Regions from separate parts of the Neobacillus sp. DZ-9 genome, predicted to be linked through region 4. Evidence: predicted binding sites of a transcription regulator. Region 4 holds the regulator's gene; each other region holds the start of a gene.
What was found. The regulator Rex, encoded in region 4, represses fermentation and respiration genes when NADH is low (regulators of the CRP and FNR family bind a similar motif). The targets are predictions, from matches to a motif close to TTGTGAAATATTTCACAA.
Positions count from the first base shown of each region.

Region 1 (5,543 bases), on a different contig from region 4:
AACAATAGCTGAAATAATGAAAATGAATATTTGCAATCTCGGCTTCCATTTTTTAGGTAAATGTACAATCCCTGCAGCAAGGAATCCTCCAAACAGCCCTCCTAAATGCCCGGCATTATCAATTCCTGAGGAAGAGAACCCAAACATGAGATTGATTGCCAGTACAAAAATTATATTAAATCCCATGGTCCGGAAGAATAATTTAGGATAGTTTACCCCGAAATAGAGCAATGCCCCAAAACAGCCAAAAATAGCACCACTTGCCCCTGCTGATAAATTATAACTGAATATAAAACTGGCAATAACACCAGTAACTCCAGCAAACAAATAAATTAATAAAAAACGAACATTGCCAAATATCCGTTCCACTGTCGTTCCAAGAAAATACAATGCAAGAGAATTCATGGCCAAATGAACAAATCCAATATGAAGAAATACGGGAGTAATAAACCTCCACCATTCCCCTTCGTATATTAGTTGGTTCATTTTTGCTCCATATTTAATAAGTGTTGCAGTATTTGTACTTCCACCATGCAGTTGAAGCCAGAGAAAAACCGCAATTTGCATAATAAGTAAAATATAAGTAATAAATGGCTTCCCTTGCATGAAAAGTGCCTTTTCTGAATTCACCTTTTGAACGGCAAGCCCAAAAGCTGTTTTCTTAAGCGCTTCAATTTCTATTTCTGTTATTTCATTTTTAATTGGAAATTGAACGTCTTTTTGCAGCAAAGCGGAAATTTGCTGGAACCCTGAGTCATATGCATCCTTTGCTAATAATATCGAACGAACTGTCGTTTTTTTGGCCTCTGAATTCACATATGGAGTTGAAAGACGGTATTGATAATCATCTACAGGTGGATATTGACTGACATAAATGTTTACTACAAGTAATTCATGACGACCAATTTGCTTCCGGACTCTTTCCCCATTCGCTGCGGTAAACTCGATATCTCTTTGCATCGCATTGCTCCAATCTAAATCATGAAGGAGCATTCTAATAATTGGGGCATGTTTATTTTCTAATTTTTCAAGCCAGAGCTCTTTTTGATTCTCAAATAATTGAATAATTCTGTAGCCATGGTCTGCTATTAACGCATAGGCCAACTCCCAGAATATGTAACCCTCTTTATAATTCATTTCTCATCAACTTTCTATTAACCTCTTTTTCTTCATTATAAACGAATTGAACACGGTACATTAATATAAAAAAAACCATCTGTGGTTTTCACCATTCAGATGGTCCTCCTCCTAATACAGATTGCATCATTTTTCGTTTCACACCTGGCAAACTCATTATGGAACCCACCGCAATTCTCCGCATCCAGCTAGAACCTAGCAAGACATTAATCAAACGATAACGGTAACGAAATACAAAATAACCAATTGACCCTATCATTAAAATTGATGTTAACATTCGAGACATTATCATCCCTCCTGCTATTATTCTGTGAAGATGATAACTTTTTTATCCAATTCTAAACCATTAAATATTTTTAAAAACAGGTTCCATTGTTTTCTTTAATACATTTACAGAATGTGTAAATTTCTCTTTTTCATCATCATTTAAATCAAGCTGAACAATCTGCCTAATGCCGTTACGGTTTACCACAGCAGGTACTCCAATGTATATATCCTTTTGACCATATTCACCATCTAAATATGCGGAAACAGTTAGAACAGAATTTTCATTTTGTAATACTGCCTTCGTCAATCTTACTAAGCCCATGGCAATGCCATAATAGGTAGCCCCTTTTCGCTCAATGATATGATAGGCTGCATCCCGTACATTTAAAAAGATTTTATCAAGTTCTTCTTGATTGAATCCTTCTTTATTTTTTGTCCATTCAGAGATCGAAGTACCTGCAATATCGGCGTGACTCCAAACTGGCAGTTCTGTATCACCGTGCTCGCCAATAATATAAGCGTGGACATTTCTAGTATCAACGTCAAAATAATCTCCAAGTAAAAAGCGAAAACGAGCTGTATCTAAGATCGTACCTGAGCCAATCACCCGTTCTTTTGGAAGCCCGGAATACTTCCAAACAGCATAAGTTAAAATATCCACCGGATTGGTTGCCACTAGAAAAATACCATCAAAACCCGAAGACATAATTTCTTCAACAATCCCCTTAAAAATTCTTGTATTTTTCTCAACCAGGTCAAGGCGGGTTTCCCCTGGCTTTTGATTAGCACCCGCAGTAATGACTACAAGATCTGCCTGCCCGCAATCTTCATAGCCGCCGTACCAGATTTTTGTTCGAGAAGGTGCAAAGGGTAAGCCATGATTTAAATCCATTGCATCACCTTCTGCCTTATTTTTATTTAAGTCGATTAAAACAAGCTCTTCAGTAATGCCTTGATTTAATAAAGCAAATGCGTAACTTGAGCCCACAAACCCTGTCCCAATAAGAGCCACTCTATTTACACGATTTAACATAAAAATTCCTCCTTACAAATCGGTTCGGATATTTTGTTTACACTTAGATTGTATATCAATTTACAATCTTTTTTTACTGTAAAAATCAAATGAAACCGTTATCTCTTTAACAATTTTGTTAACAATTATAAAGAAAGATGGATGACCCAAATCGCTAAGATTGCGGCTATTAAACCGGAAAGAAAATTAACCATATCATTATCCACAAAGGATACCCCTTTAATGCGGGTAGATGGCTTACCACAGTGAACCATTTTTTCAGTATGAATTCCACAGTTAACACATCTATATTCTTGTTGATAATAGGCACCAATTAAAGTATCAATGACATTCCCTAAATATCCAAACAAAAATATAATCAAACTCTCGTAGACAGGCATATGAAATAACATCATAGTAAAGAGAGCAATCAAAAGTGACCCGCTTATTGCTGCTGCACTTCCTAATAAACTGATTGCCCCAGAGGTCCCTTTTTCAATTCGCTTAAAGGTTCGTATGTATATTGGATTATTTCGGCTTAAACTTCCTATCTCAGAAGCCCATGTATCCGAATTAGCACTTGCAAGAGCGACACAAAAACCAATTAACCAAAGACTATCATTTAGGAAAAAATAAATGATACTAAAAATGGCGGCGGCCCCTCCATTTGCTGCAACCTGACGCCAATCCCTCGTCGCACCTTTTGCTAATTTTTCCTCAATGGAAACTTTAGCTGCACTTTTATATTTTGACCAAAGGCTTGAAGTGGCAAAAAAAGTCCCTAACAGGAACAGCCCCTTTATACCAAAACCAATATAAACTGCAAGTCCAGTCAAAATTGCCCCAATCGCTCCTGACTTGGTTAAGGAATTAAGTAAATATCCCGATGAACCGGAAATAAGGATCACCCCCATTATCAATATTGCCGCCATTATGTTATTTGAATGACTCCTTCGACAGTAACAATTTTCGAAACAGGAATATCATGCTCCTCGACATGAAATTGGTGAATCGTTTGCTCATTAAAGGCAAGTGATAAAGTTTTACCATGAAACTTTGTTAAAAAGCGATCATAATAGCCGCCGCCAAAGCCCAAGCGGAACCCTTCTATTGTGAAAGCCAATCCAGGAACAATTAAAAGGTCAATATCGGCAGGATTCACCTCGGCTGTTAATTCGACAATGGGTTCGTATAAGCCATAAAACACGGATTCTAACTGCGAAAATTGAGTTAAGGTTCGAAATGATAACCTTTTTTCCTTCGGGTAACACTTAGGAACTACAACCGTTTTTCCTTCTTCCCAAGCTTTTCGAATAATTTGATATGTATCGACCTCTGGCCGTTTTGAAACAGTGATTCCAATCACGTTTGCTTGCTTCCAATCGTCCTCATTAAATAACCTGCTGGCAATTTTATAAGAATATTCCTCGTAAATGGGTTTTGAAAGCTTTGAAAGTGTTTCTTTCATTTGATTACGAAGGTAGTTTTTATCATTCATTAATAGTGACCTCCATTTTTAGACAACAAAAAAAGCAGCAGGAAGCCCTACTGCTTATTTTGTTTCACGGTGTGCTGTTGTGCGCTTTTCTCTTGGGCAATATTTCTTAAGCTCAAGACGATCTGGGTTGTTACGTTTATTTTTTGTTGAAATATAGTTACGGTCTCCACACTCAGTGCAAGCTAACGTAATATTAACACGCATGTTATTTCCCTCCAAACGATTAAGCTAGTTCGTTCATACGACTTTTCTATAATATCATTTTTCAAAAGGAAATGCTAGTGTGTTTTTTAAAAGTCCTTGCTCCATTGAAATCAATTCATTTTTGCTCGTTCCGGCAATTGTCCAAGTATTCATTTTTTTCGTCTCATGCTGATCCAATGACATGTTAATGGTGAAAATACTAGCAGCAGGTCCACCAGCCATCGGCTGATATTTTAGGCTGCCTTTATGCAATGAACTCCAAATTTGATCCGTATACGCTGACCATTGTGGGATGGTAGTATATTCTTTCATACCATATCCCTCGAATTTAGAGTTAACCAGAAAAACACCATTATCTGCAACATGAAAAATTCTATTATCCGTCGGCGACACAAAAGTTAAATTGTCCTGTTTGATATTTGCATAATGGTGCATTGCTAAGACTTTGATCTCTTTTTTATGATTACTGTGATTACTTACATATACACTTGAAAAACGAATTTTTGAATGAATCGGTTCATTTTTTACTTTTACAATCAATTCTTCATCAAAAATTACCTTTTCTGCACAATTATGAAGCCAATAATATTTTCCATTTACCCAAATCCCGGGAATAAACTGAAGAAATTCAATGGAAGCTTGACGTTCAAGAAACGGTTTATTTTTTTGTGAATCAGTTAAGTTCATATCGCATACACCTTTTATAAATTATTTGGTGGTACTAATTAATTTTGTTCATGAACCCGTTTGTTTAATAACATATCTTCCATGACTCTGCTTGTTTCGGAAGCGATTCTTTTCCACCCATACAAGCTATTAACAACCTGCCTTCCTTTCCGTCCAATTTCATCAGCTTTTTGAGGGTTACTAATAAGAAAATCAATTTGCTCGAGTAAGCTCTCTGCATTTCCAGGAACCATCAGCATTCCTGTTTGCAGATGTTTAACAATGCCCTTAATTCCTCCTGTTTTAGAAACAATTGTTGGTTTTCCGAGAATCATTGTTTCTAGTGCAACAATTCCAAAAGGTTCATACAAGCTTGGAAAAACCGCTAATTCACAACCAGAGATTAGGAAATTTCTTTCTTCATCCGAAATAAAGCCAATAAAAGCAACATGCTTTTCTAAATTTCTGTCAGTAACCTGCCTCCTATACGTTTCGAGCATCGGTCCCTTGCCAGCAATAATAAAAAAGTAATCCTGCCCTTTCTCTTTTGCAATCGCAGCTGCATCAAGAATGGTTTGAAACCCTTTTTCTTTAACAATTCTTCCGATTGAAAAAATGTACTTCCTTTTAGTTAGATCTGGAAAGATCTCGCCCGCCTTCCTTTTGGCTGACGGAGGTTCAACACCATTCGGAATCACTGCCAGCTTCCCAGATTTAGCTTGAAAAATGGACAACATTGTATCTTTCATGTATTCACTA
Region 1 covers NZ_JCAIOL010000001.1:418,975-424,517, reverse strand. The annotation lists gene AC59HZ_RS02105 (rhomboid family intramembrane serine protease) at 1-1,137, opposite strand, end outside; gene yqgO (protein YqgO) at 1,226-1,423, opposite strand; gene AC59HZ_RS02095 (L-lactate dehydrogenase) at 1,484-2,437, opposite strand; gene AC59HZ_RS02090 (DUF92 domain-containing protein) at 2,563-3,348, opposite strand; gene AC59HZ_RS02085 (5-formyltetrahydrofolate cyclo-ligase) at 3,348-3,914, opposite strand; gene rpmG (50S ribosomal protein L33) at 3,969-4,118, opposite strand; gene AC59HZ_RS02075 (hypothetical protein) at 4,173-4,805, opposite strand; gene AC59HZ_RS02070 (glycosyltransferase family 4 protein) at 4,844-5,543, opposite strand, start outside.
Region 1: the regulator Rex is predicted to act here: its motif matches at 2,486-2,503, upstream of AC59HZ_RS02095 (L-lactate dehydrogenase).

Region 2 (5,543 bases), on a different contig from region 4:
GCGCTCGGTCCGGGCGGCGGCGGAACAACAGAGCAGGTGCTCGCGGCCATCGAACAGGCGATCAAAGACAAGGTCGATATCGTGAACCTTTCACTCGGGAACGATATCAACGGCCCCGACCTTCCGATAAGTCTGGCACTTAACCGAGCAGTTGATAAAGGTATCGTTGCCGTGGCGGCTTCCGGCAATTCCGGGCCGAATGTGTGGACAGTCGGTTCACCAGGTACCGCCTCAAAAGCCATCTCCGTCGGCGCCTCGACACCGACGATGAAAATCCCGAAACTATTAATAGAAGGAAACCGGGATAAATTCCGGATTCAGCCGCTCGAAGGCTCGGCTGAATGGAATCTGGACCGGTCAACAGAATTAGTCGATGGCGGCATTGGACGGCCGCAGGACCTTCAAAACGTCCAAGGCAAAATTGCACTGATCAAAAGAGGCACAATAACGTTCAGCGAAAAGGCGGAAAACGCCCGTAAAGCCGGGGCAAGGGCAGTGTTAATCTACAATAATATGAGCGGCAGCTTCATGGGCAACTTGGAACCTCCGCTGACCATCCCGGTCGGAGCACTCGCGAAGGGTGACGGAGTCTTTTTGAAAAAAGAATTAAGTAAACGAAGGATCCAAGCGAGGCTTGAGGTCAAGGAGGAAGTGGACCGGCTCGCGGACTTTAGCTCGCGGGGGCCGGTGACAGGGACGTGGGAGATTAAGCCAGACCTTCTTGCGCCGGGGGTGGCGATTAATTCGACGATTCCGGGCGGATACTTGAGCCTTCAGGGGACGAGTATGGCGGCGCCGCATGTGGCCGGTGCGTGTGCCTTGATTAAGCAGGCGCACCCGGACTGGACGCCAGAGCAAATTAAGGCGGCTTTGATGAATACGGCTAAGCCATTAACGAAAGCGGCCGCCTTTTATCGCACATACGAACAAGGGGCTGGACGGATTCAGGTGGATGAGGCGGTTAAGACGGAATCGCTCGTCACACCGAGCTCGCTTCATTTTGGCAAGTTCAATGCAGAGGATGTTCATAAGTCCATCCTTAGAATAGAGAACACAAGCAGCCGAACCATCCGGTACACGTTTGACATCCCGCACCATGTCGACGGGCTCGAATGGCGGCTGCCGCTGGCGTTTACCTTAGAGCCGAAGCAAACCAAGGATGTCACGGTGGAGTTAACAGTGGACCCGGCTCTCTTCAAAGGAAAGGTTCAGGATGGATATTTGAGTCTACAGGCAGGGGCGGCCAAGGTTCGGATTCCCTATCTCTATGTACTTGAAGAACCAAATTACCCCCGGGTGATGGGCTTTGATTTTGGTGAGGGAGATAAGCCGGGACAGTATAAATATGAAGTGTATTTGCCGGGCGGCGCGGAGGAATTCGGGATTGCGCTATTTAACCCGGAGGATTACCGGTTCATTGGCTTCCTCGATACTGGTACCAATCTAAAAAAAGGACAGCTTCAAAAAGAGCTCACGGAAGAGCAGCTGCCGCCAAAGGGAACATACTTGGCCAAAATCTTTGCCAAAAAGTCCGGCAAAGAGGATTTTATGGAGGCGATGATCACCATCCCAAACTAGGAGTTATTTCCCGAAATTTCTGAAAACATTGTTCACAAAATAGACACAAAAAGGTCAAAAATTCTTCAATATTTACAATACAATGATAGTGGAAACTTTAATCCAAAATTTCCAAAAATCATGGGAAATTGTTTGTGGTATATTTCACGTAAAGTCATTGACTTTGATAAGTCGCTATTGTATGCTAACAAAGGGTGTAAAATGATAGGGTTTTCACATAATTGATACATTTTAGATGTATTAATTTACCTCTTACCCTCTTGACATTCTCTTGGAGTGAGGATCGATAGTATGCGTCAAAATAACCGCAACCCATTTCAAGCTATGGCTTTGATGTCCGCAATTGTCTCCCAGTTAGTTGGTTCCATTCTCATAGGTATATTTGCAGGAAGATGGCTGGATCGACATTGGGGTACCGAGCCCATTTTCTTAATAGTCGGATTGCTTCTAGGACTGGCAGCAGGAACGTATTCCATGCTGATTTCAATCCGCCATTTTTATTCAGGAGAAAAATAACGATGCCAGATTTTCGAAAGATGTACAACAGGCAAAAGAAATGGATTTTCTACTTGTTGTCCATTTATGTTCTTGGCTGGGGTTTCACCGAATACAAAACAGTGTTTCTTGGACTGATTCTAGGGACTGTGTTCAGTTTCCTGAATCTTTGGTTATTGGTGCGGAAGACTGAAAAGTTTGATAAAGCTGTTTCAGAAGGGAAGAAGGTACGCTCCCTGGGGTCGCTGCAAAGGATGGCGACAGCCGGAATCGCGGGCGTAATTGCTCTTCGATACCCTGAGTATTTCCACATCGCTTTTGTAGTGGTAGGACTAATGACATCCTATATTGTCATTATGATAGATTATTTTTACCATGCGTTGCATGTACATAAATAAAGGGAAGCGAGGTGAGTTTACATGCATCATGGAGCTCCTGAGTTTGAATTTATGGGCCTTTGGTTTAATGGTGCCAATATCCTGATGATTACAATTGCAAGTTTGGTTGTTTTTCTAATTGCCGTGCTTTCTACCCGCAGGCTTGCAATGAAACCAACAGGAATGCAGAATTTTTTAGAATGGGTGCTTGACTTTGTCAAGGGCATCATCAACAGCACAATGGATTGGAAGGAAGGCGGCAGATTCCACGTCCTAGGGCTGACAATTATCATGTATATTTTTGTTTCCAACATGTTAGGTTTGCCATTTTCAATCGTCATTGATGAGAAATTATGGTGGAAATCACCAACTGCAGATCCAGTCATAACCTTGACTTTAGCCTGTTTGGTGGTGGGGTTATCCCATTTCTACGGCGTCAAGCTAAAAGGCGCAAAGGGATATGGAGAAGGCTTCTTCCAGCCGATGAAATTCTTATTCCCGTTGAAAATCATTGAGGAATTTGCAAATACCTTAACACTTGGTCTGCGTCTTTACGGGAACATTTACGCTGGTGAATTACTACTTTCACTTTTGGCAGCAGGATTAGCCCATCAAGGTATCGCCGGTATGATAGCAGCAATACCGCTAACACTTGTATGGCAAGGTTTCTCTGTTTTCGTCGGCAGTATCCAAGCTTACATCTTCACTATGTTAACAATGGTTTATCTGTCCCATAAAGTCAGCCATGACCATTAATATATTAAATAATAAAAACTTATTCATACAATTTTAAGGAGGAACAAAATAATGAATCTTATAGCAGCAGCAATCGCAATCGGTTTAGCAGCAGTAGGTGCAGGTATCGGTAACGGTCTAATCGTAGGACGTACAGTAGAAGGTATCGCTCGTCAGCCACACGCTCGTGGTCTATTACAAACAACTATGTTCATCGGGGTAGCGTTAGTTGAAGCCCTTCCGATCATCGGTGTTGTAATTGCGTTCATGGTATTGAACCGATAAAATGACAAAAACTCCAGATGGCGAAGCTAGTAAAAACTTCGCCATTCATTTATGTCTGTTATTTTAAAATGGTTGTTTTACTATCGCTTTAGCGACTCTTGAAAGGAGTGAACCCGGGGTGTTAACGAACAGTCTAGTATTGGGGGCAGCAGCGGAAGCTGGCCACCATGTAAATTACGGAGATATTATTTTCCAGCTTATTATGTTTATCGTTTTGTTAGCATTGCTTAAAAAGTTTGCTTGGGGTCCTTTAATGGGCATTATGAAGCAGCGTGAAGAGCATGTTGTTAGCGAAATCTCTGCGGCTGAATCAAGCCGTGCGGAAGCGAAAAAGCTTTTAGAAGAGCAAAGAAGTCTTTTAAAAGAAGCGCGTGTAGAAGCACAAACCTTAATGGAAAATGCGCGCAAGCAAGGCGACCTTCAACGTGAAGAAATCGTTGTTGCGGCCCGCTCTGAAGCAGAACGCATTAAAGAAGCTGCCAAGCTTGAAATCGACCAGCAAAAAGAGAAAGCTGTTGCCGCTATCCGCGAGCAGGTTGCTTCTCTATCTGTTTTAATTGCTTCTAAAGTAATTGAAAAAGAATTGACGGCACAGGATCAAGACCAGCTGATTAACGAATATCTTAAAGAGGCAGGAGAAGGGCGATGAGCAACTCTATGGTAGCAAAACGCTACGCGTCAGCTCTTTTTCAAATTGCAAAAGAACAGCAGATTCTAAGTAACGTAGAAGAAGAACTTCGCGTAGTACGGGAAGTCTTGGATTACAATGCTGATTTAAAGGCTGTTCTAAAATCTTCAAAGCTTACAAATGAAAACAAAAAGGAAATCATCCGCAATGCGTTTTCAACTGTAAATGCTTATGTTTTAAATACGTTAATGATTTTAATCGATCGCCACCGCGAAGATGAAATCGTTGAAGTAGTAAACCAATTTATCGAGCTTGCAAATGAGGAAATGGGCATTGCAGAAGCAAAAGTCTACAGCATTCGTCCGCTGACAGATGTTGAAAGAGAAGCTGTTTCCACAACCTTTGCGGCTAAAATTGGCAAGAAGTCATTAAGAATTGAAAATATCGTAGATTCCGATTTGCTAGGCGGCATCAAGCTCCGCATCGGAAATCGTATATATGACGGCAGCTTGCGCGGCAAGTTGAACCGTTTAGAACGTAAATTGTTAAGCTAAGACGAAAAGCAGAAGCGACCGTTTAGCGACGTATGGACTGGAGCGCTTCGACTGAGATAAAGGAAACACGAAGAGCGTAGCTCGATGTTGACTTATCGTAGGGAGAAGAGCGAAGTACACTAGTCGCTGGGAGCTGGAGCTGGACATCACTCAAAGTCGAATGTAGCAAATAGAATAAGCAAAGATTTAGATAGGGGTGAAACTCATGAGCATCAAAGCTGAAGAAATCAGTGCCCTGATAAAGAAGCAGATTGAAAACTATCAGGCAGAAATTCAAGTTACTGATGTCGGTACAGTTATCTCCGTAGGTGACGGTATCGCTCGTGTTCATGGCCTCGACAATGTCATGGCTGGAGAACTTGTTGAATTTGCAAACGGCGTTATGGGTATGGCACAAAACCTTGAAGAAAATAACGTCGGTATCATTATCCTTGGACCTTTCACTGAAATCCGTGAGGGTGACGAGGTTCGTCGTACAGGACGCATCATGGAGGTTCCAGTTGGTGAGGAACTAATCGGACGCGTGGTAAACTCTCTTGGACAACCAATCGATGGGATGGGTCCAATCAATACAACAAAAACACGCCCAATTGAGCAAGTTGCTTCAGGCGTTATGGCTCGTAAATCCGTTCATGAGCCGTTGCAAACTGGTATTAAAGCGATTGACGCGCTTGTACCTATCGGCCGCGGTCAGCGTGAGTTAATTATCGGAGACCGTCAAACAGGTAAAACATCTGTTGCGATCGATACAATCTTGAACCAAAAAAGCGAAAACATGATTTGTATCTATGTTGCTATCGGACAAAAAGAATCAACTGTACGTAACGCAGTTGAAACTCTTCGTAAGAATGGCGCATTAGATTACACAATCGTTGTTTCAGCTTCTGCATC
Region 2 covers NZ_JCAIOL010000007.1:143,493-149,035, reverse strand. The annotation lists gene AC59HZ_RS20175 (S8 family serine peptidase) at 1-1,578, shown strand, start outside; gene AC59HZ_RS20170 (AtpZ/AtpI family protein) at 1,870-2,094, shown strand; gene AC59HZ_RS20165 (ATP synthase subunit I) at 2,097-2,471, shown strand; gene atpB (F0F1 ATP synthase subunit A) at 2,493-3,206, shown strand; gene atpE (F0F1 ATP synthase subunit C) at 3,258-3,470, shown strand; gene AC59HZ_RS20150 (F0F1 ATP synthase subunit B) at 3,589-4,119, shown strand; gene AC59HZ_RS20145 (F0F1 ATP synthase subunit delta) at 4,116-4,652, shown strand; gene atpA (F0F1 ATP synthase subunit alpha) at 4,858-5,543, shown strand, end outside.
Region 2: the regulator Rex is predicted to act here: its motif matches at 1,711-1,728, upstream of AC59HZ_RS20170 (AtpZ/AtpI family protein).

Region 3 (5,543 bases), on a different contig from region 4:
ACTATTTTACCTTGTAAGGCTTTTTCAACCAGAAAATCATTTATATTTTCCTGGCGCATGAAATGGCGTTCCGGCAGCTTGCCTCCATAAACCAGTTCACACTTGCTTGGGGCAAATTCCAACAGCTTCGGGTTGGCTAGACGGTCATAAAGAATGACATCGGCTTGCTTGATTGCATCCAATCCTTTTATGGTAATTAACCCGATGTCCCCCGGCCCTGCGCCAACTAAAAATACCTTACCTTTTTCCATCGTGAAGCCTCCCCCGCGAATATTGCTTACTCTAGTATAATAAAAATAATATCATTTTCTAATTCTACCTCAAACGTTCTAACTTGTCCTTCATCTGGAGCCTGCACTTTTCCATTTACTAATGAAATTCTCCAGTCATAAACGGGACAATATACGTATTCACCACTAACTAACCCTTCGGAAAGGACGCCACCTTTTGGATGGGGGCTGCGGTTTTCAATAGCATACACTTTGCCATTTGTTAATTTAAATATAGCAATTTCCTTGTTATCAATTTTGATGGAATAGCCGGATCTCATCTTTACATTTGAATAATGGGCAACTGGAATACGAGTTATTGTTTGCAGCATGTCGACTCACTCCCCCACCTTGACAGTGTGTGTAGTATAATATTTATCTTTAATTTCTTCACTTTGAATCGCTTCATTCCAAGGTTCATTGTATTTATTCAACGTTTGATCCATTCGCTCATTCAAGGCCTTACGAGTTTCTTCGTTTGCTAGAACTTCTTTTACATGTTCAAGTCCGACGCGCTCTACCCATTTAGAAGTCCGCTCCAAGTAATTTGCCGTTTCCCTATAGTATTGCAAATAGGCACCGGTCATTTCCATTACTTCTTCTGTCGTTTTGACTGTGCATAGCAAATCGCCAGGGCGAAGGTCAACACCGCCGTTACCTGCTACATAAATCTCCCAGCCGCCATCAATGCCGACAAAGCCGATGTCCTTAATGCCTGCTTCTGAACAGTTTCTTGGGCAAGCTGATACCCCCATTTTTACTTTATGCGGTGTATCCAGACGTTCAAATTTCTTTTCAAGCTCAATGCCTAGAGCCATAGAATCCTGTGTACCATAGCGGCAGAACTGGGCGCCGACACAGGTTTTGACCGTACGAAGCGTTTTTCCGTATGCATATCCAGAAGGCATATCGAGCTCTTCCCACATACCTGGCAGGTCTTCTTTTTTGACACCGAATAATCCAATCCGCTGTCCTCCTGTTAATTTTACAAGTGGAACGTTATATTTTTCAGCAACTTCTGCAATTTTTTTCAAATCGGCTGCAGTGGTCACCCCGCCATACATTCTTGGAACAACAGAATAAGTTCCATCCTTTTGGATATTCGCATGCATTTTTTCATTAACAAGACGGGAATCGCGTTCATCCTTATATTCATCCATGTAAATCATACCGAGATAGTAGTTAATCGCTGGACGGCATTTTGTACAGCCTTCTTCATTGTTCCATTCGAGAACGTTCATGACTTCTTTCACGCTTGTTAAGCCCTTGACTTTGATTTCTTCGACCAATTCCTCGCGGCTTAATGTTGTACAGCCACAAATACTAGTCTTTGTGGCCATTGCTGCATCAAATTGATCACCAAGCGTATGGGCAAGAATTTGGCTGACCATCGGTTTACAGCGGCCGCAAGAACGTCCGGCATTCGTGCAATGGCTTACTTGATCAAGTGTAGTCAAGCCTTGTGTTTTAATTGCCTCTACAATCGCACCCTTTGTGACTCCGTTACAGCCGCACACAAGTTCATCATTTGGCATGGAGGCTACATCGCCGCCTGCCTCAGCGCTGCAGTCAGTTTGAAATATCGAAACACCGCTAATATCTTCTTTTTTCGTCATCATGCGGAATAGTTTTGTACTTTCTTTTGTGTCGCCGTACATTACAATACCGATTATCCTATTATTTCTTGTTAAGACACGTTTATAGATTCCATCAAATTCGTTGTAAACCATAATGGATTTGGTTCTGCCATCATCAAAAATTTCTCCAGCTGAGAACAGGTCAACTCCCGCAACCTTCAGCTGTGTTCCGGTAACCGATCCTGTGTAAGGTTCTGCATTTACCCCACAAATACGGTTTGCAAGCACTTTGCCTTGTTCGTATAATGGCGCAACCAAGCCATAAACAATTTCTCTATGTTCTGCACATTCACCAACAGCGTAAACACTTGGTACACTTGTTTCCATAAAATCATTAACGACAATGCCGCGGTTAACATAAATTCCACTGCTTTTTGCTACTTCGCTATTAGACTTAATTCCAATGGCCATGACCACGAGGTCCGCTTCCACTTCAAAGCCATCTTTAAAACGCAGGCCTGTTACGTGTTCGTCGCCAAGGATTTCGACAGTTTCTTTTCCCATTAAAAAGTTCATGCCCTGCGATTCCAGTTCTGCTTTCAATAGCGATGAGGCAATTGGATCTAATTGGCGTTCCATTAAGTGCGGCATCAAGTGGACAACATCCACTTCCATTCCAAGGTTTAAGAGTCCTCGCGCTGCCTCAAGTCCGAGTAGCCCGCCGCCGATTACGACGGCTTTTTTGTATTGCTTTGCTGATTTGATCATCATTTCACAATCATGGATATCACGGAAACCGGTCACACCGATTTTGTCAGCACCTGGGATTGGCAGAATAAAAGAATTCGAACCAGTCGCAATTATTAATTCATCAAAGTCCACTTCACGGCCTTGGTCACTGATGACTCGTTTTCCTTCCACATCGATTTTGACTATCGCTTCACCCGTAAATAATTGAATATTATTTTCCTTATACCAATTTAATGGATTGATAATGATTTCATCAAAGCTAGTGTCGCCTTGAAGGATATTTGATAATTTAATACGGTTATAGTTTGGATGTGGTTCCTGTCCAAAAATGGTAATTTCTAATTGTTCTGGAGCTAGTTTGAGAATGTCTTCAATAGTTCTGACTCCTGCCATTCCGTTACCGATCATCACTAATTTTTTCATATTGGGTCTCTCCCTATTTATTAATTACGTTTTTCTCTATAGCTATATTGTAATTACCTTACTGCTTTAAACTTGTGACGTTCGTCACTTTTCATCCACCTTTGTGAATGATTTCACATAATTGTCAAAAACCCAAGCCTTCGTGATAAAAAGCGTCCCGCTAAACTAGAAGAGGGTGCCCACGGGGCACCCTTATTTAAGCTGGTTGTTTATTTTTATGGCAAAGTTGTATTCGCTTTATTTGGGAATTAAGAACCGGGACAAGTGTGCCAATTATAGCAACCGGGACAAGTTCCCACATTACCAATGGCGGTGTGATCAGAATGCCGGATCTATTTATCGCAAACAAGACAAGAAAGTAAGCTAAACTCCCCGTTAGCCCTGCAACCCAGTTGGTCTTTTTAAAAATGAAAAAGCAAAGCGGAATTAATATAATCGTAATCGGGACATACGAAGTTGGGTAGCCGACGGCGAAAAAGATCGTTTTCCCCACAAATCTAAGCAGGATATACAGTGCTGCAGCCGCCACAGGAATGGAAAAATCGCGGTAAATCCTAATAATGATAACCGTTAAGGCAGCTACCATTATCACAGAATAAATCGGATACACCCATTCCGGAATGCCGCCAAAAATTTGGGAGGCTGGATCCGATATTAGATCTAATATTTCTTTTGAGGCAATCGATTTTCCATGGATGTACTGATTATAGGAAATCGCCCCATTTTCCTGCTGCATGTTCGGAAACATAAAACATTCAAGGAGAAACATCGCAAACCACGTGTGCATCGACTTCCATGTAGGTTTCACGTCCCGGCTAAAAATAAAATATCCCCGCCAAACTCCAAAGATCATTATATCGGTGGCAATGTAATAAATAAAATGGGTCGGACTCCATGTTGTTAAATCAATGCCGTAGGCAATATGATAAGTAAAATCTAAGGGAATCCCAATTAAAAATAACGCATAGCCAATGGTAATGAGGTTTCTAGAAAAGCGATCCATGTGCTTCGTCTGCCGCCACTCTTGGAAGAGCAAAATTGCTCCTAGGGCAAAACCTAATGTATTAACAATATGGGGTATGGAGTATTCTTCGAATAAATATTTAAAATGATAGGAGGCATCCCAAGCGGAACCAATGAATTTTAATAAAAAGGCAATTACCCACAAACGATAATATTTCATATATACCTTCTCCCTTCGCCTAGCCAAGTAAATCAAATATGTCCCCGTATATCGCGATGAGGACATAATTAATCACTATGGCAATTCCAAACGCAATTCCCGCGATCCGCACCTTCTTTTGTGTAAATAGCCTATACATAAAGACAATTCCAGAGCTGACAACAAAAACATTGCATAGTAAAAAGGTCCAAAGTAAATTTTCACTATGTGCAACCGCTGTAACATGTAACAAATAGAACGGTATCACTTGGCCAGTTCCTCCATTAATAATTACTTCTAATTTAATGACGAATTATTCCTTTAAATTGTTTCAATATTATTGTGACTTCTTTATATTAACATTATTTTTACTATAGGCCACTTGTTTGTTGTCAAATAATCCTTGCATTGGTGGAAATAGGGAATGTATATTTAGTAGAATGGACAACTGCGAAAGGAGAATGACCTTGAGATATTATATGATTACATTCTGTCTCTTATCTACGATTATTTTATCGGCATGTAATCCCTTAAAAGTACCAAAGCCTACAATGGACCATCAAATGAGTGCTGTGCCAACAGACGTGGTGCCAACAAATTCTGAATGGAAAATCTCAGAACATCCGAAAGCAAACGAAGATATTCCGGTTTCAATATTGATCATGGACAAGTCCAATAAACCGATTGAATCCTTTGATACTGTTCATGAGAAAAAAATGCATTTATTTATTGTTAGCAAGGATCTATCTTATTTTTCACATATTCATCCAGAATATAAAGGAAAAGGGGAATTCTTTTTTAAAACGGATTTTCCGGCTGGGGGGGATTACAAACTCATCTCCGAATTTACCCCTAAAGGCGGTGTTGACCCAAGTATGGAAAGTCACTGGCTACAGGTTGAGGGGACCTCAGCAAAGGAAGTGCCTCTCGTCGCTGATAAAAAGCTAACGAAGGTGGTGGAAGGTAAAAAAGTATCCCTTTCGTTTGAAAATCTGATCGCCGGAAAAACTTCGCATATGACTTTCACCATACGTGATGCCCAAAACAATAAACCGATTAAAACTCTGGAGCCCTATTTAGGGGCAATGGGACATGCTGTTGCGATAAGCGGCGATGCCCAAAAATACTTGCACATTCATCCTATGACAATGGAAGGGAATGGACCAAAGGTTACGTTTATGACCATTTTTCCTGAAAAGGGAATCTATAAAATCTGGGGACAATTTCAACAAGACGGGAAAGTTTTCACGGTACCATTTGTGGTGAAGGTTCCTTGATTTTGTATGAAGGACATTTCTATAGTTTATTAAGAAGATATTGTCCTTCATACAGCTTATGAAAGACATTTCACTATTTTTTTTT
Region 3 covers NZ_JCAIOL010000018.1:28,597-34,139, reverse strand. The annotation lists gene cobA (uroporphyrinogen-III C-methyltransferase) at 1-251, opposite strand, end outside; gene nirD (nitrite reductase small subunit NirD) at 278-601, opposite strand; gene nirB (nitrite reductase large subunit NirB) at 608-3,019, opposite strand; gene AC59HZ_RS29190 (hypothetical protein) at 3,216-4,202, opposite strand; gene AC59HZ_RS29185 (hypothetical protein) at 4,222-4,434, opposite strand; gene AC59HZ_RS29180 (DUF8832 domain-containing protein) at 4,649-5,458, shown strand.
Region 3: the regulator Rex is predicted to act here: its motif matches at 3,121-3,138, upstream of nirB (nitrite reductase large subunit NirB).

Region 4 (5,543 bases):
CGATGCTTCCTTTAATCGTTGCTTGATCGCCGAAAAGTCTCTCGCCCACTTCGAGCAGCCCATAGATTTTTATTTTTTTCAATTGCGCCCGGCTGCCGACTGCCATCGTTCCCATGATTAGCGTTTCTTCTGCTTCGATATTTCCTTTAACCTCTGCCTCCCCCAAAATTTTTACTGAACCAGTTTTAACATTTTCGACCGCTTCACTCGTTCCATATACATTAAAAGAGGAACATTCCACATCATTTACAATCGTCCCTTCGCCTCTAATGCTGATTTTATCGTAACGGCCGCCAGGGTAACTTCCTGAACCATTGATAATCAAGTTTGCGTCTTTTTTCATTTCCCTTCCCCCCTTATGCCTTTCTGATATCATTCACGACAGCATTTTTATCCTGTGAAAATTCGTCTGTGTACTCAACCACACCAATCTGACAGTTCGGTCCTATTCTGACCTGATTGCCCCGCACCACTTTGGCAATCGTATTTTCCAGGTCAATTTTGTCCCCTTCAATTAACTCCGTTTCTAGTTGCACTTTGAAAATTGGCTTTAATAAAGCGCCAATGAACGACCCTTTATGCTGCCTTACTGTTATTGTTTGCCCGCCTATCTCTTTTGCTTTGCATTCCCCATAAATCTTTATATCAACTTGATCTGCGTTTAGGAGCCCGCCTATCGTGAAGCGGTATTCTCCTTTAAAATACTCAGCCTCGCAGTCCCCCCCAACTGAAAGCATGCCTCGAAGTTTAATCTCCTCACATTTTACGCTCCCGCCCACCGAAGCTTTCCCAGAAACCCTTAAATTTTTCACATTCAGGTTCTGCTCAAATTTCGCAGTCCCGTCAACGGTCAACTTTTGACTCTCGAATGTTCCTTTAAACTTGGCATTCCCGTTCACTTTGGCCATATCTGCTGTAACATTTCCATTGACCGTCCCTAAGCCATTACATTCAAATTCATGACATTCCACATCATTGTTGATCGTCCCTCTACCATTCAATGTAACTAGGTTAAATTGTCCGCCGTTTGAAGAACCTAAGCCATTAATGGCCAAATCTCCTCTATTTTTCAATTCCATAAGGATTCTCCTTTATAATAATTTCGACTTAATTTCTTCTAAACAGGTCATTAAGGAAACCTGCACGACAATCTTCGTTCCCCTCTCAAAACGGATCTCTTCCGCATTACTCAGTAAGAGACACGATGACACACCTAGTTTGCGGGTAATCAGGAGTTCACAGCTTTTTTGCTTAATCAGCGCGACATTGTCCTTTAGCACCTGAAGCAGCATTTTCCCTTCATCCAAATTGATCTCCCCTGACTGCAACAGCTTCTCTAAAACATAAACTTCAAGCATTCTGGAAAAGTTAAAATTTGGGCTGCCTTGCTCATTTTCTAGGTAAAAATTCATTACTGCATTTGAAACAATGTTACGTTTTATTAATTCATCCTTATCTAACTGCAAATCGCTTAGGCTAGGAGAAAACATGTCTGCTAGTTCATCTAACGATAAATCTTCCTTCATCGTTTGAATTTTATTGATTCTTTCTAGGATTTTTTCCTTTGGAAAGAAGGTTTCCTGGCCGGTAAACGTGGATTTCCTTACAAACCATTCCTCCGGTATGAGGTCTTTTCGCTTCCATCTATACAGCTGTCCATAGGATATTCCCGCCAGCTCTAATAATTCCTTTTTCGAAATTAACTCCTCGCTCATGATTAAAACCCCTTTCTGTATATTAATGTAACATAACACTGTTACGTTGTAAAGATTCAAATAATTTGTCCTAAAAAAAGGGCCTTCCGCAAAATCTTGCGAAAAGCCCTTAACATTTTATTCCTCGATCTCATCTGATGGATTTGGATAATGCTTTAAAAAGTAAACCAGAGATTGCAGCTCGACAGCTAAATCAATGTGATGAACACGAATCGAGGAAGGAACATTTAATCTTGCCGGTGTGAAATTTAATATCCCTTTCACATTTGCCTTTGCAAGCCGGTCTGTAATCATTTGGGCGACCTGTGCAGGTACGGTTAAAATCGCCACTGATATTTGATGTTCGGTGATGACTCTCTCCAGCTCATCCAAATGATAAACCGGTACCTCGCGAATCGTCGTTCCCATTTTTCCAGGATCGACATCAAAAGCACATTCAATTTTCGTATTATTATTTTTCAAAAAATTATAGTTTAAAAAGGCTGTACCAAGGTTCCCCACCCCAATTAAGGCAACCTTTGTCAGTTCATCCTGGTCCAATGTTTTGCGGAAGAAGGTTAATAAGTAATTCACATTGTATCCATAGCCTTTTTTCCCTAAGGCTCCAAAATAGGAAAAATCCCTTCGGATTGTCGCCGAATCAACCTTAACCGCTTCACTTAATTCTGCTGATGAAACTCTTTGCTTGCCGGAAGAATGCAGGTTTTTTAAAAATCGATAATAAAGGGGCAGCCGTTTAGCTGTCGCCTGTGGTATTTTCATCGTTTCGTTACTCATAATCTCCCACACCCCATATAAATAGTTTTGTTAAACTAGTTCTGTTCTCTTATAATCTCCATTTTTACCGCCCGTTTTCTCTACTAAATAGGTCGGTCCGATGACCATGCCTTTATCAACAGCTTTACACATATCATAAACAGTTAATGCACAGGCAGACGCTGCTGTTAACGCTTCCATTTCTACACCTGTATTTCCTTTTGTTTTAACAGAAGCAGCTATATATAATTGATAGTTATCTCCGGCCTGTTCCCAAGAGAAAGAGATATTCACTCCCGTTAATGGAATAGGATGGCACATTGGAATGAGATCCCATGTCTTTTTCGCGGCCATCACGGCGGCAACCTGCGCTACAGCTAAGACATCGCCTTTTTTCATTTCATGATTCGTTATTTTTTCAAAAATTTCTCTGCTGACTGTAATGCTTGAATGAGCCAGAGCTGTGCGCGCCGTTTCTGGTTTATCACTGACGTCAACCATCTTTGCTCTGCCTTCTTCATTAAAATGAGTGAATTCTGCCATATAAACAATCCTCCGATTAAATCATACACTATTTTTCTTTTTATGTCTGTGAAACTTTGAACTATCGGTACATTTTTTTGTCCATTAGGTATTCTCATCTAGCGAACTGACATGCTTTATTGCCGGACCATTGGGAATACGGTAAACTATTGAGTAGTATAGAGGTGAATTTTATGATTTTATTACAGGTTAATCAACTACAAAAATATTATGGTGCTGACCTAATTTTATCGAATATAAAGCTGGAATTACAATCAAGAGACCGCGTTGCTCTTGTTGGCCGCAATGGTGCGGGCAAATCGACGTTACTGAAAATCATTGCCGGTCATCTGTCACATGATGGCGGGGAAATTATTAAACCGAAAGATGTGACCATCGGATATTTGGCACAGAATACGGGATTAGAATCCAATTTGTCTATCTGGGAAGAAATGCTGACTGTTTTTGAGGAACTTCGTCAGATGGAGAGATCGCTTCGCACGCTTGAAGAACAAATGGCTGATCCTACAATTTTCGAAGACTCAAGCCGGTACGAAAGAATTTTAAAAGAGTATGACGGGCTTCAAGTGAAATTTAAAGAGCAGGGCGGCTACCAATTCGAGGCGGATATTCGCTCTGTGCTTCATGGATTAAATTTTCATGATTCTAATGTGATGATTGCCAGTTTAAGCGGCGGTCAAAAAACCCGGCTTGCTTTAGGGAAACTGCTATTAACCAAACCTGACATTTTAATCTTGGACGAGCCGACCAACCACTTGGATATCGATACTCTCTCATGGCTGGAGCAATATCTCCAGGGTTATAATGGTGCAATATTAATTGTCTCCCACGACCGCTATTTTTTAGATAAAGTCGTCACGCAGGTGTATGAGGTTTCCCGGAAGCAGATTCAGCGGTTTACGGGCAATTACAGCTCATATCTAGATCAGAAAGCGGCTAATTATGAGCGTGACATGAAACTTTTTGAAAAGCAGCAGCAAGAAATTGCGAACCTCCAAGACTTTATTCAGCGTAATTTAGCCCGTGCCTCAACAACCAAACGAGCGCAAAGCCGGCGGAAAAAGCTTGAGAAAATGGAGGTCATGGATCGTCCATTAGGGGATGAAAAGTCTGCTTCGTTCTCATTTGAAATTGAGCGGCAGAGTGGTAATGATGTTCTTATGGTAGATTCGCTTGCCGTTGGATACGACAGTGATGTGATTTCTGAGCGGATTTCTTTTCGGGCCTTTAAAGGTGAAAGTATAGCTCTTGTTGGTCCAAATGGAATCGGCAAATCAACGCTCTTAAAAACGATCATTAAAAAGCTGCCAGCATTGGACGGGACGATTCACTACGGGACAAACCTCTCAATTGGCTACTATGACCAGGAGCAGGCGGAGTTAAAATCAAACAAACGTGTCCTTAATGAATTATGGGATGATTACCCGTCGAAAAATGAAAAAGAAATTCGGACGGTGCTAGGCAATTTCTTATTTTCCGGTGATGACGTACTGAAAACGGTCTCGACATTAAGCGGGGGTGAGAAGGCGCGGCTTGCCCTCGCGAAACTGATGCTCGAGAAAGCGAATGTTTTAATCTTGGACGAGCCAACAAACCATCTTGACTTAGATAGTAAAGAAATTCTTGAGAATGCCTTAATCGATTACCCTGGCACGATTTTGTTTGTATCGCACGACCGCTATTTCATTAATCGCATCGCAACAAAGGTGTTGGAGTTAAGCCGTGAGGGCAGCTGTGAATATCTTGGGGATTATGATTATTATTTAGAAAAAAAGCTGGAACAGGAAGAACTGGCTGCATTAGCCCTTGCCGATTCTGTTAAAAAGGTTCAGATTGATACTTCAGAAAAAAATAGTTATCAACAGGACAAAGAAAGCAAAAAACTAGAGCGGCAACGTAAACGGAAATTAGAAGAGATTGAATTAAGGATTGCTGAGCTTGAAGAGGAAATTCAGGATTGTGAAGAGCTGTTATGTAAGCCGGATATTTTTCAGAATCACGAAAAGGTTTTGGAAATTAACATAAAAAGTGAAAAAGCCAAGACTGAGCTCGAGCAATTGATGGAAGAATGGGCGGAGCTGGCGGAATAAATATAAAGCGAATGTTAGTAAAAGTAAAAACCGGGCTGAAATAAGTCCGGTCTTTTTTTATTTTATCAACAACCCATTTTCAAATCACGCTTTTTCCACAACCTTATGCACAATTCAAATGGTATATTTGCAAATAATGACTTCAGTTTTCCACATTATCCACAAAAAACACCGTTTTTATCCACATTATCAACAGGAACACACGTACTTATCCACATTATGTTATTAATTTTAATTTTCGAAAAAATCTTATCCACAAAAAATACTAAACAAACGTTTGATTAGTTTTTTATAGCGAGGAAAAACAGCCAGTATTTTTGAAATAATGCTCTTAAAATGACTATGGGACAAAACAATCGAGGAACTCGCTCAAAGCGTCCCATAGAAAGGCTCTATGGGACAAAACGGTCTTCGAATCCTCTCAAAGTGTCTCATAGAA
Region 4 covers NZ_JCAIOL010000021.1:3,589-9,131, reverse strand. The annotation lists gene AC59HZ_RS29985 (cytoplasmic protein) at 1-343, opposite strand, end outside; gene AC59HZ_RS29980 (polymer-forming cytoskeletal protein) at 357-1,079, opposite strand; gene AC59HZ_RS29975 (YhbD family protein) at 1,092-1,715, opposite strand; gene AC59HZ_RS29970 (redox-sensing transcriptional repressor Rex) at 1,833-2,492, opposite strand; gene moaC (cyclic pyranopterin monophosphate synthase MoaC) at 2,523-3,014, opposite strand; gene AC59HZ_RS29960 (ABC-F family ATP-binding cassette domain-containing protein) at 3,188-5,104, shown strand.